3 regions of the Desulfuromonas svalbardensis genome follow, and region 1 is predicted to be linked to each of the others. Evidence: riboswitches for the same ligand, from Rfam matches in the RefSeq annotation. Region 1 holds a riboswitch; each other region holds the start of a gene.

Region 1 (5,283 bases):
TCCTTGAGGTGGGCCATCCCTTTTACTCCGTTTTTCACTTCAGCGCCGAGCATAATCATCTCACCATTCATAGCCATGCTGCCTTGCTCATGATTCATTGTTCCCGTTGCTGCTTCGCTCGGGCAACAATTGCTTGCTAGCGCCAATGCAGGTAACGACAGCATCATAACAATCATCAATACTAACCAATGTCTTTTCATAATTTTCTCCTGTGTTGTGATTCAAATTAACTTCATCTACATGAGATATCTTCACAGTGTATGCCAACAAAGATTAATCCATTAATTACAGTCAGTTAGATTATGACTAATCCTAACGGGGCATCTAAACATGGAGAATATTCTATCAAGTGTAGAATATTCTCCACTCACAGCGAGATCAAAACCATCCATTCTCAGGATTGGTAAATCATGTATACAACGATAATCTATCTACGAAAAAAGGCCAGCCCTAGGGCTGACCTTTTTCAAACAACAAAGAGTGTTTCACTGAAATAGCCACTATTCATTACGTGAGTACTGTTACACTTTTTATGTAATTACTATCGATAAAGAGTTACACAGGTTAACTCAATGATGAATTCGCTCTGCTGGTGTCCAAACAAATTCTGATTTCAATATTGCTAAGAAGCCTCCATCTAACGTGTTGAGCACTGGAAAGGTTGCCCCCCCCCAATACCTACCACGAACATCGAGCTTAACAACCAATAGAAGATATCTACATTACTGATAAAAAAGATCTCTCAAAGGCACCTCAATCTGTTGGTGAAATTCAGGGGTATTCTGATCAATAGATTGCTGTTTGCAATACACTGACAGTGCTAAATGAACATTGTTGCGAAGCTTAAACAGATCACTATAAATGAGTGGTTGACTGAGTCGCTGTATTTGGGGCGATAAAGTGATTGTTGGATCAGGAGAAAAGATATCGACCATCAAATGACTGAGGGATGATTTTGGTGGAAGAATGAGAACTGAGTCTAGTACAAAATAATAAGTGATATCATTAAGTGTAACTGACATCTTCTCAATTTTTTGGACTGTTTTACTTTTATTCCTAATGGATATATCAACTGACAACGGAGCGGCATAACTAATTTTATGCAAGGCTATTTTAAAATTTTCATCCTCAAGAAGAACAGTCTGTTCTGTTTCCAGAAAGTACTTAGTCGTGACAGTAATCGTGGGACGCACTATGTTGCTTGTCGACAAAAAGGTAAGCGGTGCACTGTTATCATGTATGGAATAAGCATAGCATGAGTCATTACACTGAATGGTGTAGCCATAACGGATTGATTGTTTGTCGAGGGGGAAATCGAGATTACCGACAATATGAGTTTGGATGGAAAAAAAATGTTTTGGTAATGAAAACCCACTGACATTTTGCACCGTAAATGCGACCTCAATCTCTTTAAGTCGTTGTTTTATTTTCTCAACATCAACTCTATATTGTTGATGGCGTAGCTCCAAAAGTTGTTGCGCTCGTTGCTGCTCTTTTTCAACTTCTGCACCGTCTCTTGCAACTCTATCCTTTGCTTGTTGACGACGTTCAATCACCTGCTGACGCGCCTCTTGCTCTTTTTCCAGTTGAAGGGACTCGCGTCGTTGCTGTTGCCTCTTAAGGACAGCGGCCCTTTTTTTCTTGGCGTTCTCAGCTCGTATCTGTTGTTGTTGTTCGTAACGTCGTTTATGTAGATCAGACTTTAGACGATCATTCAGGGCAGAGGAGATACAGATCTGACAAGGTGTTAAATGTAGACGATCACACTCAACATAGGAGATCTTTTTAGGGGCAGAGAGCAAACTGCGACAGAATGTTCGATGAAACAACGAACTATGCCGTTCAGAAACAAACTGTTTTGACTGAACCGTTATCTCTTCATTTGCTGCCATGCACTGAAGAGAGAGGCACTGAATACACAGAATGCAAAGAAAGAGTATTTTATACAAACTATTACGCTTAAGAGGAAACACGATTCAATCCACTCTACTCTAATTCAGAGAAAAAACTAATCAACCGAACAGTTTTAATAAGTCCCAAGACTAAATCATCCATCTAAAACTAGCCACTGTTTTAATTTTTCCATTTTATTCGTTAAATTTGGACCAACAATAAATAGCGATTGACCATTAATAACTCAGTGCGCTATATGAATAGCCAATTGAGTGCCATTAAAGGCTGTTATCCAAACTAAAAATGGACAACAAAGGGAAGACGGTGCAAATCCGTCGCGGTCCCGCCGCTGTAACCAGTGACGAACATCACAACAACCACTGCTTTGGACAATACAAAGTGGGAAGGTGTGATTAGTAGAATGACCTGGAAGCCAGAAGACCTACTTGATGATGTTTGCCAAATAGATCAGCCTTCGTGGATTAAGGACTATCTTACTTTTCGCTATATGTTTATTTCTCATCGTAGAAAAAACTTCGTGGTTTGGCAGCATTGCTCATAAATTAGTGGATGAAAAACGGCATCCCCGCGATACAATAATACAGTATTGCGGGGATTTTTTTATTCGCTGCTTTTGCAGCCATCATACTCGCGAGGTAAAAAATGCGACACCAACGAATCACCGCTCTACTTTTTGCAGCACTTCTACTGTTATGCACCCTACCCGCCCTAGCCAACGAAAATGGATCGAACCAACAACTCAGCGCAGAGATGCAACGCCTAATTGAGAAAAAAGTCGATGAATTACTCGCACAACGTCTTTCGGTAGTTCAAACCGGGGGACCTCACACCATTAAAAAACCCACCATCAGCAAAGGGGAACAACATCAGATTGCTGAGGAAGTGGTCCAAAGCCTCACGCTGAGCGGCGTAGTTGAAGTGGAAGCCAACCACACTAATGACTTTGGCGGTAATAACAGTAGTGGCCTCGAACTGGCCACCGTAGAATTGGCCATTGATGCTCAGGCCCACCCTTGGGTTCAGGGCCATGTGTTGTTTCTCTACGAAGAAGGAGATGACGACGATGTTGTAATCGACGAGGCATTTGTCACGATCGGTAATAGCAAAGAAACTCCCTTCTACCTTAGTGCCGGTAGGATGTATGTCCCCTTTGGTAACTTCACCACCTTCATGATCTCTGATCCTTTAACCCTTGAAATGGCTGAGACGCAAGAGACCGCCCTTCAAGTTGGCTTCGGAGCAGAAAACTGGCACAGCGCACTCTATGCCTTTAACGGTGACACCAGCGAAGGGGATGATTCCAGCACCATTGAACAATATGGCGCTCATGTGGGTTACAGCTTTGAAGCAGGGGGCTGGAATGTTGCCGTTGACACCAGCTACACCAGTTCATTGTTCGATTCCGACCTATTAACTGAAGAATTTGGCGATGCAGCCGTTGCAGGAGACTATATCTCAGGTTTTGGCGTCCAAGGTGTGCTCGGTATCGGCAATGTTACTCTCATTGGAGAGTATATTTTGGCCCTAGAAGATCTGAATGTTGAGGGCGAAAAGATCAATCCCTACACATTCAACATTGAAGGAGCTGTCGTTGTTGAACTAGTAGGTAACGAAATGGCCTTTGCTTTGGCATGCCAAGGCAGCAAAGCTCTAGTTGGAATCTTACCGGAACAACGCTTCATGGCTAGTATTGGTATCAGCTTGTTCGAAGACACCGCTTTGACCTTAGAATATGCATACGACAAAGACTATGACGAACATGACGGTGGCAGCGACGACAATAGTAAGTCCCTCACCGCACAACTGGCGTACGAATTTTAAATAACACAAGGAGCGATACAATGAAAAAGACATGGGCTATTCTTATCTCTACCCTGCTACTACTCGGTTGTGCCCTGAGTGCATCGGCTCAGGATAAAACCGCCATTGTTCTAGCCAACTTCGGCACCAGCTACCCGCGGGCGCTGAAATCTCTCACCAATATTCAGGCCAAGGTGCAACAGGCGTTCCCTGAAGCTAAGGTGGAATTGGCTTTTACCTCCAACATCATTCGTAAAATCTGGCATGAACGTCAGACAGATCTAGCGTTCCAAAAAGCTCACCCCGAAATCCCTAAACAGATCCTTTACGTTCAGGGGCCATTGGCGACGATTGCCAACCTACAGGATGCTGGGTACCGCACCATCTACGTACAACCGACCCATATTTTTTCTGGCGAAGAATTTCAGGACCTAAGCGCCTATATAACAGGTCTCAATAGCATTAAAACCATTAAAAAACGCTTTATGCCGTTTAAAACGCTGGCTATTGGCCGTCCAGCACTTGGCACCCATGGTGATGTATTTCCCTATCATGAGGACATCCACCAAGCGGCTAAAGCGTTAGCCAGCGATATCGCTATAGCTCGTAAAAACGGTCAGGCTTTAGTTTACATGGGCCATGGCAACGAGTATTTTAGTACCGGTTGCTATGTCGAATTGCAACATGCTATGCGTGAAATGTATCCCGACGTACCAATATTCATTGGTGTTGTTGAAGGCTTCCCCTCCCCAGAGGTTGTTAAAGAGGGGCTAAAAGAGCAACGTATTTCTAATGTTATGCTCAAGCCCCTGATGATTGTTGCCGGAGACCATGCCAGCAACGACATGGCCAGTAATGAGGAAGACTCGTGGAAAACCCAATTTGAACACATGGGTATCAACGTCACTGCTGTTCTTAAAGGCTTAGGTGAAAACCCAGCCTGGGCAAATATCTACGTTAAGCACCTACAGCAACTGATTACTGATCGTTGGGCTCAGTAATACTGCCCCTATAACACAACCAAAAAGGCCATCGCAGTTATGCGATGGCCTTTTTGGTTCTTGTGTAGAACACTGCTGCGAAACAGCCTGACTTAGCCCATATTGCCGATCATTTTCGAATAACGGGTCTTAAGCAGTCTATTTTCGCTACGGCCCATCTATTCAGACAGCCCGCTAGTGAATCAAACAATTTAGTGTGTAGGACTCAGTTTAACCTGCAATACAGGTTGTGGAGTTGATGCTGTACTAGCTGGAAGCAGAGGATGCATCACCAGTGGTTGGTCGCCAGTTAAACCTTCAAGGAGGTTAACGATCAACTCAACTTCTTGATCAGTCAACTCCATGCCTAACTGTGACGTACCCATAATGGCAACAGCTTGCGTTAACGTCCACACTTTACCAGAATGAAAATAAGGGGCTGTCAGTGCAATATTGCGTAATGGCGGTGAACGGAACACGTACTCATCTGATGCGGTGTTTGTCACCTTAAAACGACCTTTATCGCCAACAGGTAAAACTTCGGCACCAGGCTGTTCGACAACACCAAATGGGAAGTAGTCGGTTCCAC
Region 2 (5,283 bases), 1.1 Mb from region 1:
GTTGTTAAGCGCGATCCACGGACTAATTTACGCAGTCCGCATAATAATTGGGACTTCTGGACGCTACTACCGGAGGCGTTGCATCAAGTAACCATCACCATGAGTGAGCGCGGACTTCCACGTTCGTATCGACATATGAACGGTTATGGTAGTCACACCTATAGCCTCATTAGTGCGGATCAAAAACGTTATTGGGTTAAGTTTCATTTTAAAACTCAGCAAGGGATCGAGTGCTTAACGGATGCCGAAGCGGAAGCCATTGTTGGTAAAGATCGTGAAAGCAATCAGCGTGATCTGTATGAGAGTATTGAAGCAGGTAAGTATCCAGGTTGGAAGATGCAGATTCAGGTGATGACTGAAGAGCAGGCGGATGCGTGTCAATTCAACCCCTTTGATTTGACCAAAGTATGGCCACACTCTGATTTCCCATTGATGGATGTCGGCACTTTTGAACTGAACCGTAACCCTGATAACTATTTTGCTGATGTCGAGCAAGCGGCGTTTAATCCAACAAATATTGTTCCTGGGATTGGATTCTCACCGGATAAAATGTTGCAAGGGCGCTTATTCTCCTACGGCGATGCTCAACGCTATCGCCTCGGTGTGAATCATCATCTCATCCCGGTCAACAAACCTCGCTGCCCGTTCCATAGTTATCATCGTGATGGAGCGATGCGTGTGGATGGTAACCATGGTAGTACATTGGGCTATGAACCCAATAGCTATGGTGAATGGCAAGAACAACGCGATTTTACCGAACCACCGCTTAAACTTGAAGGTGATGCCGCCCATTGGAATCATTATGAAGATAACGACGATCATTTTAGTCAACCGGGTAATCTGTTTCGTTTGATGACAATGGCGCAGCAGCAGGCGTTATTTGGCAATACCGCCCGAGCCATGGGCGATGCACCACGACAGATAAAAGTGCGCCATGCTAAGCATTGTTATCAAGCGGATACTGCTTATGGTGAAGGTGTTGCAAAAGAGATGAATTTGACCATGGACGAAATTCAATCATAGGTATATTTTAATAGCGACAATGGGTCGTGTAAATCATGCAATTTAAAAGGAGAATGATCATGTCAAAAAGTGTTCAAGGGACTGAAACAGAGAAAAATCTACTTAAATCGTTTGCGGGGGAAAGTCAGGCTCGTAACCGTTATACTTATTTTGCTAGTATTGCTAAAAAAGAGGGTTTTGTTCAGATTGCGGATGTTTTTGAAGAGACCGCTGCACAAGAGAAGGAGCATGCGAAGCGTTTCTTTAAGTTTTTAGAGGGTGGCGATCTGGAGATTACCGCAACCTATCCAGCAGGAAAACTTGCCACAACAGCTGAAAATCTTCTTGCGGCGGCCAACGGTGAGGAAGAGGAACACACTGAGTTGTATCCAGCTTTTGCTGCGGTTGCTCGTAAAGAGGGTTTTGTCGACATTGCTGAAGCATGGGAGGCTATTAGTGTGGCTGAAAAGCAACATGAGAAGCGTTACCGTGATCTGTTGGCTAATATTGACAACGGTGTGGTGTTCAAGCGTGAGGAGACTGTGACATGGCGTTGCCGTAATTGCGGATATCTTCACACTGGTCCTGAGGCATTAGAGTTGTGCCCAGCGTGTATTCATCCTCAAGCACATTTCGAAATTCTTGGTGAAAACTGGTAGTTTTCTACCAAGGTATTAAGTCAATTGTTTCAATTTAAAAGCCCTTCACTGTTGATAAGTGGAGGGCTTTATTGTGCAGAGTAGGGATTGTGATACACAGGTAATGTTGTTTAGTTATTTGTTTCCTTGTTTGACTCATTGGTAGAATCTTGGTAAAAAGTAGTGGTTTAATCATTTAGTATAAAACATTGTAAATACATACAAACTATTTCAGATGCTCGAAATGAGCTTAATAGGGAACCCTGTGTAAATCAGGGACGGGCCCGCCGCTGTAACTAGGGACGAACGCTGCTTAATGTCACTGCCAAATTTGGGCGGGAAGACGCAGCAAGTAGGTTGATCTAGAAGTCAGAAGACCTGTCTGAGGTATCGTGATGCGTTTAGCCCTAGGCAGGGATGCGTGTTTAAGTCTTGTGGATGGAAAAGGGAGATCCCAGGTCGATATTATTCGGTCTGGGTTTTTTTGCGCCCAGATCATTGGTAGATGGTAGGAGTGTAAAATGGTTAGATTGAAATGGTGTGTATTAACGGTTGTATTAATTTTGACGGCAACGGTGGCTTGGGGGCAGACTGAACTAACGACGTATAATTTGGAGCAGATGGTGGTGACAGCGGAACGCTATCCTGTGCAAGAGAAGCAGTCATCGCGGTTTATCACCGTGGCAACAGCAGAGCAATTGATCGAAACTGGGGGGAATAACCTCGTTGATGCTCTAAAACGGGTAGGTAGTTTATCGTATAAGTCGCTAGCTCCTCTCGGTGTTAGCCGTATGGGGATGAAAAGCGAAGTGAGTATTCGCGGCTTAGAGGATGGCGAGTTGGTTTTGATTAACGGTGTGCCAATTCAAAGTGCCTCGGGTGGAAGCTACGATTTAAACGCCATTAGTATTGATCAAGTAGAGCGTGTTGAAGTGTTAAGTGGTGCCGCATCAACATTATATGGTGCTGATGCGATGACAGGCGTCATTAACATCATTACCAAAAAGACTGCAGGTAATTTTTCGCCGTATGCGCGTGTTGAATTCGGTGAAGAGGGTTATCAAAACCATCAGTTAGGTTTTGTCAGTAATCAACTAAATATGGGGCTGAGTTATCAGCGCTTGGATGGTATTGATACCATCTACCGTAAGCTTTCATCAACTAAGGGCTACACTTACGACATGGAGGGGACGGATCACTCTTCGCTAAGCCTCAATTATCAACCGAGTGAACATCTGTTTATCAATTATCTGTATAGCCGGATAGAAACGGGTTTTACACGCCGATACGATAGCCCAACCAAAAGCTCAATTATTTATGATCAAAATCAGGATAAACACTTCACCAATATTCGCTATGAAGCCGACCATTTTAAAATCAAAGGGTTCTACTCCTTTGATCGTCTAGTAAAAGAGCAGACCTCACCAGAAAAACCTGAAGAAAAGCGGCGTACTTACAATTACGGCCTCAGCACCGATTACCGTTTTGATGCGTTATCTTTTCAGCACACTGTCGGTGGCGATGTGATTCGTCGTGTTGCAGATTATGATTACTCATATGGTCGTCATTATCGGGATGATAGCGCGTTATTTTGGCAGGTGAAACGGGAGTTTCTTGAATGTTTAGTGTTTAATGTTGGTGCGCGTGAACAGCTGGTGGATGCCGCCGATGGTGCACGTGATTACAGCCGATTTTTACCCAGCGCAGGAGCAATATGTCGAGTCAACCCAGCTTTAAACCTCTTTGCTAATGCGGGTAAAGCGTTTCGTGCACCGAGTTTTAATGACCAATATTATAAGACCGATACCCGTGTTGGAAATCCAGACCTGAATCCTGAAGAGGGCTGGACCTATGAAGCTGGAATAAAATACGATCATCGCTTTATTCGATTACGTGTTGCGTTGTTTTTGATGAAATTTGAGGAGAAAATTATCTCTTATACGCGTCCAGACGGTATGAATAGTTATTACAATTCCGTTGATTACGAAAATAAAGGGGTGGAGTGGGATGCGACCTTCTTTCCATTTGATGGTCAAGACAATCGGTTGAAAAATATCACTCTTTCGGCGCGTGGGTTTGTTGCCAATCCGATTGCAGATGATGAAAACGGTGATGAAAATCAGGTTGGACCGCGAGTACAAACAGCTTTTGGCATAAATTACTTAGGGGAAGTGGTTACTGTGAATTGTGATGCGATTAATCAAAATGATCGCGAAGATGATTTAGATAGTCAGTTGACGGTTAATCTCTATACGAAAGTTAAGCTGCCTGTTGGTTCAGCGACATTTACTGTTGATAATGTTTTTGACGAAGAGATGATCACTGGAGGGAGCACGATTTCACGTTATTACGGCTTAAGGCGGGTGATTAAGATTGGTTACGAAATACAGTATTGATTGTTTGCAATAATCCTATTGCGCGTTAGAAACAGCCCTCCACTGATGGTTACAGGGAGGGCTGTTTGTAGGTGGACGGTGTCTTGTGTATTTCTAGCGCACCATGAGGCTTGAACTCTGGTGGCGAATCATTTATAACGTTTCCGCCTCCCAATTTCGGGAGAATGAGGACTGTGCCCCCTATGTTGTTTATCTTCTCAGCTCCATTTTGCGTGTTATTTTTCTATTTGTCATTTAACTTTTATCGGAAGAAAAAATACCAGCAATGCTTGGTTGTGGGCCTGTTAGCCGTGTTTCTTCTGCTGTTAACGTTAGCCTGTGTTGGCCTTGGTTATCTGTGGTCAACTTATCCTGGCGAAATCAATCTTTAAGTTACGATTGTTTTACTGAGCTGCGAGTAGTTCCAGAAATGCTTCAAGTCGTAATTTAAGCTGTTCACTATCGGATTCAGAGTAGTCGGTTTCAATTTGCAAAAAGGGTAAGTTTACCTCCTGTTGCATATGCTTGCGCAGGCTGAATGATTCAATGTTGTAGGTGTGACAAGCTTGCCAAGTCAGGTCGATGACACCATCAACTTGAAACTCTCTTGCTAAATTTGTCACGAGGTCGCAGCGGCCGGTGTTGGGTGACATGCACGAGCAAGGGATGGCGAGATAGCATTGTGCAATATCACGCAAAGGGTCTTCGCTTTGACGTACAGGCTCCACTTTTTTATAAGCGCCACAGCTTTCAAAACACACCACCTGACCACCTGACTCCTCAATGATCCTCACCACTTTTTCCGAACCGAGCCCCACTGGTACGCCTGTTAATAAAATGCGAGGTGCATCGGCCGCAAGGGTTGATATGCCTTCCTTTGCGCGCTGGTTCAGTTCGCTAGTCAGTTGATCAACGAGTTTAATTGTGGCGCGCTTATCGAGGGCAAACCCACGGTTGTGAAGAACTGTGAGCATTTCGATGCCGCTAATCGGCGCGGGTTTATGTCGACAGACATCTTGCAACGCTTTAAGGCTTCGTCGCTCATCGTTAAGAAGTTCAATGGCATCACGCAGTTTTTGCTCAGTGATCTCAACATTGAAGGTCTGTTCCAGTTTCTCTTTTAAAAGGTTGAGTTCAGATAACCAGTAGTTTAGCGCTGTTTCTTTGTCTTGAATTTGGGGTAGCTGTAACAGGTGAACTGGTTTGAACTCCTCCATCAATTCGTACATCTTTTTTTTGCCATCGCAGGTAGTTTCAGCGACGATGAA
Region 3 (5,283 bases), 860 kb from region 1:
CTTCACGCACCACACCACTACTCAAAGGGGTTATTTTAGCGAGGCGATTACGATTAAACGCCACCTGACCGGGAAACGCCTTACCTGAACCACTGACAGCCGCGACAGGCTTTGCCGTAGCAATACCGGTTTTAGCGGCCACTTCATCATCAAACAAGCGCACCAACATCCCTTTACCACAGGCGAGATCGGTGATGTGTCCGGCTTGGCAGAGGGCATCTTCGCTCTCTAACATATCGTGCTCTGAACAAAACTCATTCGGATCAACAGCATGGCCGTGACCGGCATGGGCATCAGCCGCTTCGTCAGCGTGGGCGTCTTTGCGTTCGCTGGCACAGGCCGTCGCACAATCGTCCTCGTCTTCGTCATGGTGCTCTACTTCAGACTCATCATGCCCATCATGATCGTCATCGTGACCTTCATGTTGGTCGGCACGCTCAACAGCGTGGTCGTCGCCATGACCGCTGGCACAAGCTGTTGCGCAATCGTCCTCGTCTTCATCATCGTGATGCTCTGCCTCTTCCTCTGCATGGCCAAAAGAATCGTCAGCGTGGTCATGACCGGCATGATCATCTTCGACAACAAACAAATCTTCAACGGACTCATCGGCATGACTGGCATGATCGTGACCGGCATGGGGATCAGTGGTTTGGGCTAAACCATTAAGAGGTAATAGCATTACAGCAATCAATGCGATAAAAACCGTCAGGGTGGTAAACGGTGATTTATGGGTAATTTTATTCATAGATTTATCCTCTATCCACAGTAAACTCGCTACCTAACAGGCGACCAAGTTCACTAAATTGTTGATGATAACGGGTCAACGCTTCGATATAGCGATCTTCACTATCGAATAACTTCCCTTGAGCGTCGAGCACCTCAATGACACCAAATTTCCCTTGGCCGTAACCGTAAGATAACGCTTCGAACACGGCTTGAGCGGCTGGGATGAGATCAGAGGTTAAGGCCTCAATCTCTTGGCGAATGAGCTGCGCACTACGATAGGTGGTGAACACCTGTTGCCGCTGTTGCTGACGGAGCGCATGGCCTTCGGCATCAACCTGAGAAACGCGAAGGTTCGCCGCAGCAATCCCCTGCTGATTACGATCAAACAATGCCAGTGGCATACTTAAGCCGGCGAGCAATGCCATGTCGTCATTCGTACTATCTCTCTTTAAACCGACTTCAAAGGTAACGTTGCTGATCCGATTGGCGCGTTGCAAAGCCAATTCGGCCTGAGCCAACTGCTGTTGCCGTTGGCGTAAGAGTAACAACGGTGATTTATCAAGCTGTTGTTCAATTGCATCCCATGTTGGCAACGCTGGCATCACGCGTAAATTACCCTCAACTTCGGTGAAATCCACCACTGAACTTTGCCAGCTACTGGCTAAAACCATGCGGCTATTATCTAAGGTAGCAATAGCTTGCTGATAACGGATTTGGGCTTGCGTAGCCAACGACTTAAAGCGTAACGCTTCGATGGGGGCTTTTTTTCCTGCAAGCACCCCTTCGTTGACAATCGCCAACACCTCGGCAGCTTGGCTGAGTTGATTTTGCGCCAACACCAACTGCTTTTGTGCCACTAAAATCGCGACAAAACGCTGCGATGTGGTGCTGATAAGGTTGGAGCGCGTGACCGCTAACTGTTGCTCGGCCACCAAACGTTGCTGTTCAGCCAGCTGTTGTCGCCGTGCGCGCTTACCGCCTAGCTCCACCAATTGACTCACAGACAGGGTTGATTGCATGGCATCAGTATCAGAATAGACACCACTACCAGCAAACTCTTCAAATTCAACGGCGAGTTCAGGATTCGGTCGCACAGCAAACTGCTGCCCTTCCGCCTCCGTTGCTAAGAGTGCATGGTGTTGTGCTTGCAGTTGTTGATTTTCCGTAAGCATCCGCTGTAGAGCATCTGCTAGGGTCAAAGGACTTAATTGATCAGTTGGTTGCTGCTGCGTTGCATTGGTTTGCGTTGTCTCAACATCGGACATCACCTCAGACGTTACGGCGCGGTTTTCCACGGCGAAAGAAGGTGATACGACGGTACAACACATCACAACACACGCAACAAAAGTAAACTTAGCCTGTACAGGCATAGTTGTACCTCCGCTTTAGGGGTAAACAGTTAATTTTATAGGTAAACCTTAAGGGATAAACAGGGGGTGTTGTTCGCTTAGTTCAGCATGACAATGGTGCGGTGGTGGAGAATTTGATCACGGATGCGTGGCACAAAATCTGCGATAACGCTCTGTGGTTGTAATGGCAAGGAGGTCAAACGGAAAAACGACTCATCAACAGATGGAGCCATGACAAGCGCGTCGAGTGACATTAAAACATCACGCAACCGATTCGAAGCGTAACTACTGCTGGGCAGCAGATCTAAACAAGGACCACAATGATCAACGGAAACCTCACTGCTCAACACATCATGCTCTGATTTATGCTCTTCACAACATGAATCATGCGCTTGCTCAAGAACAGTGTGACCATCAATACCAAAACACCACACGTAACTAGCGCCACTGGTCTGACCAACCAGCAGGATCAGTATAAAACTGAAGATAGAAACAAGATGTCTGAAGCGAGTATTTTTAATCATCAGATTATCTTATTCGATTGTGACCTTTTTAAGCAATGATAAAAAGCAACAGCTCTGCTTGATTCAGCAAAAATTTCTCCATTAAATCTGAGAGCCATCAGCGATATTTCAGCAATTCCACATAAAAAAGAACATCTGTACCATTTTGAAACGCCACCTTGTTAACATCTGACTTAAAAAAGTAATCATAAAAAACCTTCTAAACAGCTATTTAAAGGTTTTTTATATAGCGTAAACACTTTTGGTTCACCCTTTGCATTACTCCACAATGTCACTTATACAATTCATTTGTGCCGTTATGAAAAAACTAACAACACAATTGTGTTTCTTTTGTTATAGTTGGCAGATATAGAAATAAATCGGAATCGTGGAAGACGGTGTAAATCCGTTACGGACCCGCCACTGTAATCGTTAGTCATACGGACTAACGTAAGTCAGATACATGGCCGATTAATTTGTTCGCTTGTCTCCGTGGTATGAGATGACAGAGCAAACGCGTGGATTAAATACGGAATCCCCGCAACCTTTTAAAAAGGTTGCGGGGATTTTTTTGTTTGGGGGGACTTCATTGAAACAAAAACAGATCACTCTCATTCGCCATGGTGCCCTAGAGTCAGATCTCGATGGTTGCTATGTCGGCCATTTAGATGTGCCGCTAAGTAACAAAGGACAATCGCAGGCGAGAAAGCTTGCTGAACGTCTAACAGATCAACCCATTGACACAATATGGTGCAGCCCGTCATTGCGTGCTCAACAAACCGTAGCTCCAATTACCGAACGATTAGCACGATCCTGCACCATCAAGGTTCAGCTGAACGAGGTGAATTTCGGTCGTTGGGAGGGATTGACCTTTAAAGAGATCTGCTCAACTGATCCTGATTTGGTTGATCAATGGGCAACATTTTTCGATGATTTTTGTTTTCCCGAAGGTGAATCACAACACGATTTTCAACATCGGATTACAGAGATTGCCGAACAGATCCATAACCATTCTGGCCACCTTGCCTTGGTGACTCATGGCGGGGTGATTCGAGCCTTACTGTGTCACTTGCTCGGTTTTGAAAAACACGATTACTTAAAGTTCGAGATCAGCAGAGGCTCATTTGCAACACTAACAATACAAGACCAACAGGCTGTTTTAACAGGGCTTTACAATGACTAATAATTCTAAAAACAACATACTATATATCAGTGGTGGCAGCCGTAGCGGTAAGAGTCGCTACGCCGAACAACGCGCCGAAACCTTAGCGGGAAAGCGCAGCTATATTGCCACCTGCCCCATTATAGATGCCGAAATGGATGGCCGAATCGCCTTACATCAGCAACGCCGCGAAGGGAAAGGTTGGCTGACCGTTGAGGAGCCGTTAGATTTAGCTCAAGCCTTAACAGACACCGCCGACAGTGCGGTCGTTCTCGTTGATTGTCTTACCCTATGGATCAACAATCTTCTTTACGAGGCTGATTGCCGAGATCAAACCATAACTGAAGATCACATCGTTCACTCCTGCCAACAGGTTATCGAAGCCTGCAAGGCAGGGGATCGAACCATTATTTTTGTTACCAATGAACTGGGGATGGGCATTGTTCCAGCCGATGCTATCTCACGCCTCTACCGCGATTTAGTTGGTCGCTGCAATCAAACTCTTGCTGCTCAGGCAGATGAAGTGGTGTTGATGGTTTCAGGCTTACCACTTTTTTTAAAGGAGAACTCACCATCATGACACGGCTAAACCAATCGTTGCTCGATACAACTATTAATCAGATTACTCCCAGTGATGCGGCCATGCGCCAAACAGCTCACGAGCGCTTAACTCAACTCGCCATCCCTCACTGGGCGCTGGGTCAAATGATGGACCTTGCCGAAGATTTAGCGGCAATGACCAGCAGCATGCAACCGACGGTCAAACGCAAATCGATTGCGGTGATGGCCGGCGATCACGGCATTGTTGCCGCAGGGGTGAGTAAGTTCCCCCAAGCCGTTACCGTTGAGATGGTGCGTAACTTTGTCAACGAAGCAGCCAGCATTAACGCCTTAGCGCGCCAAGTTGGTGCCAAGGTAGTTGTGGTTGATGCAGGGGTTGCTGGCGACTTAAGTGAACTCGATGCCAGTGGTAAAATCATCAACAAAAAAGTGGCACTCGGTACGGCTAACTTTGCTGAAGGGCCAGCCATGAGTCGCGAGCAAGCGATTCAATCGATTGAAGCAGGAATAGAGGTCGCGCAGCAACTGGCTACAACAACCGACCTCTTTGGTACTGGCGATATGGGCATTGGTAACACCAGTCCATCCAGTGCCATCATCGCCACCTTGTGTCAGCGCACCATTGCCGATGTTACGGGGCGCGGAACAGGACTAGACGATACCCAGCTCAACGCAAAAATTGCCACTCTCGAAAAAGCACTAGAGCTCAACCAACCGAACCCAAACGATGGCTTAGATATTTTAGCTAAAGTTGGCGGCTTTGAAATTGGTGCCATTGCCGGACTTATTCTTGGTGCCGCCGCACAAAAGAAACCGGTAGTAATTGACGGCATCATCTCCACCGCTGGTGCACTCATCGCCGCCAGTCTGTGCCCAGCCAGTAAAGATTACATGATTGCGGGTCACCGCAGTGTTGAACAAGGTCACCATATCGCTTTAGCGCACCTCAACAAACAACCATTGCTCGATTTACAATTACGCC

What was found. Region 1 has a riboswitch for cobalamin ahead of ACZ5KY_RS13450 (LbtU family siderophore porin). Riboswitches for the same ligand answer to the same signal wherever they lie in the genome.
Region 2: another riboswitch for cobalamin. It lies ahead of ACZ5KY_RS08700 (TonB-dependent receptor plug domain-containing protein); the one in region 1 lies ahead of ACZ5KY_RS13450 (LbtU family siderophore porin).
Region 3: another riboswitch for cobalamin. It lies ahead of cobC (alpha-ribazole phosphatase); the one in region 1 lies ahead of ACZ5KY_RS13450 (LbtU family siderophore porin).

Annotation. Positions count from the first base shown of each region.
Region 1 covers NZ_AP042416.1:2,992,861-2,998,143, forward strand. Annotated here, with positions in the region: gene ACZ5KY_RS13440 (hypothetical protein) at 1-200, opposite strand, end outside; gene ACZ5KY_RS13445 (cell envelope integrity protein TolA) at 723-1,973, opposite strand; cobalamin riboswitch at 2,147-2,357, shown strand; gene ACZ5KY_RS13450 (LbtU family siderophore porin) at 2,557-3,735, shown strand; gene ACZ5KY_RS13455 (sirohydrochlorin cobaltochelatase) at 3,756-4,715, shown strand; gene ACZ5KY_RS13460 (cytochrome-c peroxidase) at 4,907-5,283, opposite strand, start outside.
Region 2 covers NZ_AP042416.1:1,910,007-1,915,289, forward strand. Annotated here, with positions in the region: gene ACZ5KY_RS08690 (catalase) at 1-1,023, shown strand, start outside; gene rbr (rubrerythrin) at 1,083-1,661, shown strand; cobalamin riboswitch at 1,857-2,040, shown strand; gene ACZ5KY_RS08700 (TonB-dependent receptor plug domain-containing protein) at 2,162-4,036, shown strand; gene ACZ5KY_RS08705 (double-cubane-cluster-containing anaerobic reductase) at 4,420-5,283, opposite strand, start outside.
Region 3 covers NZ_AP042416.1:2,132,523-2,137,805, reverse strand. Annotated here, with positions in the region: gene ACZ5KY_RS09570 (efflux RND transporter periplasmic adaptor subunit) at 1-745, opposite strand, end outside; gene ACZ5KY_RS09565 (TolC family protein) at 750-2,096, opposite strand; gene ACZ5KY_RS09560 (hypothetical protein) at 2,174-2,599, opposite strand; cobalamin riboswitch at 2,923-3,064, shown strand; gene cobC (alpha-ribazole phosphatase) at 3,168-3,761, shown strand; gene cobU (bifunctional adenosylcobinamide kinase/adenosylcobinamide-phosphate guanylyltransferase) at 3,754-4,320, shown strand; gene cobT (nicotinate-nucleotide--dimethylbenzimidazole phosphoribosyltransferase) at 4,317-5,283, shown strand, end outside.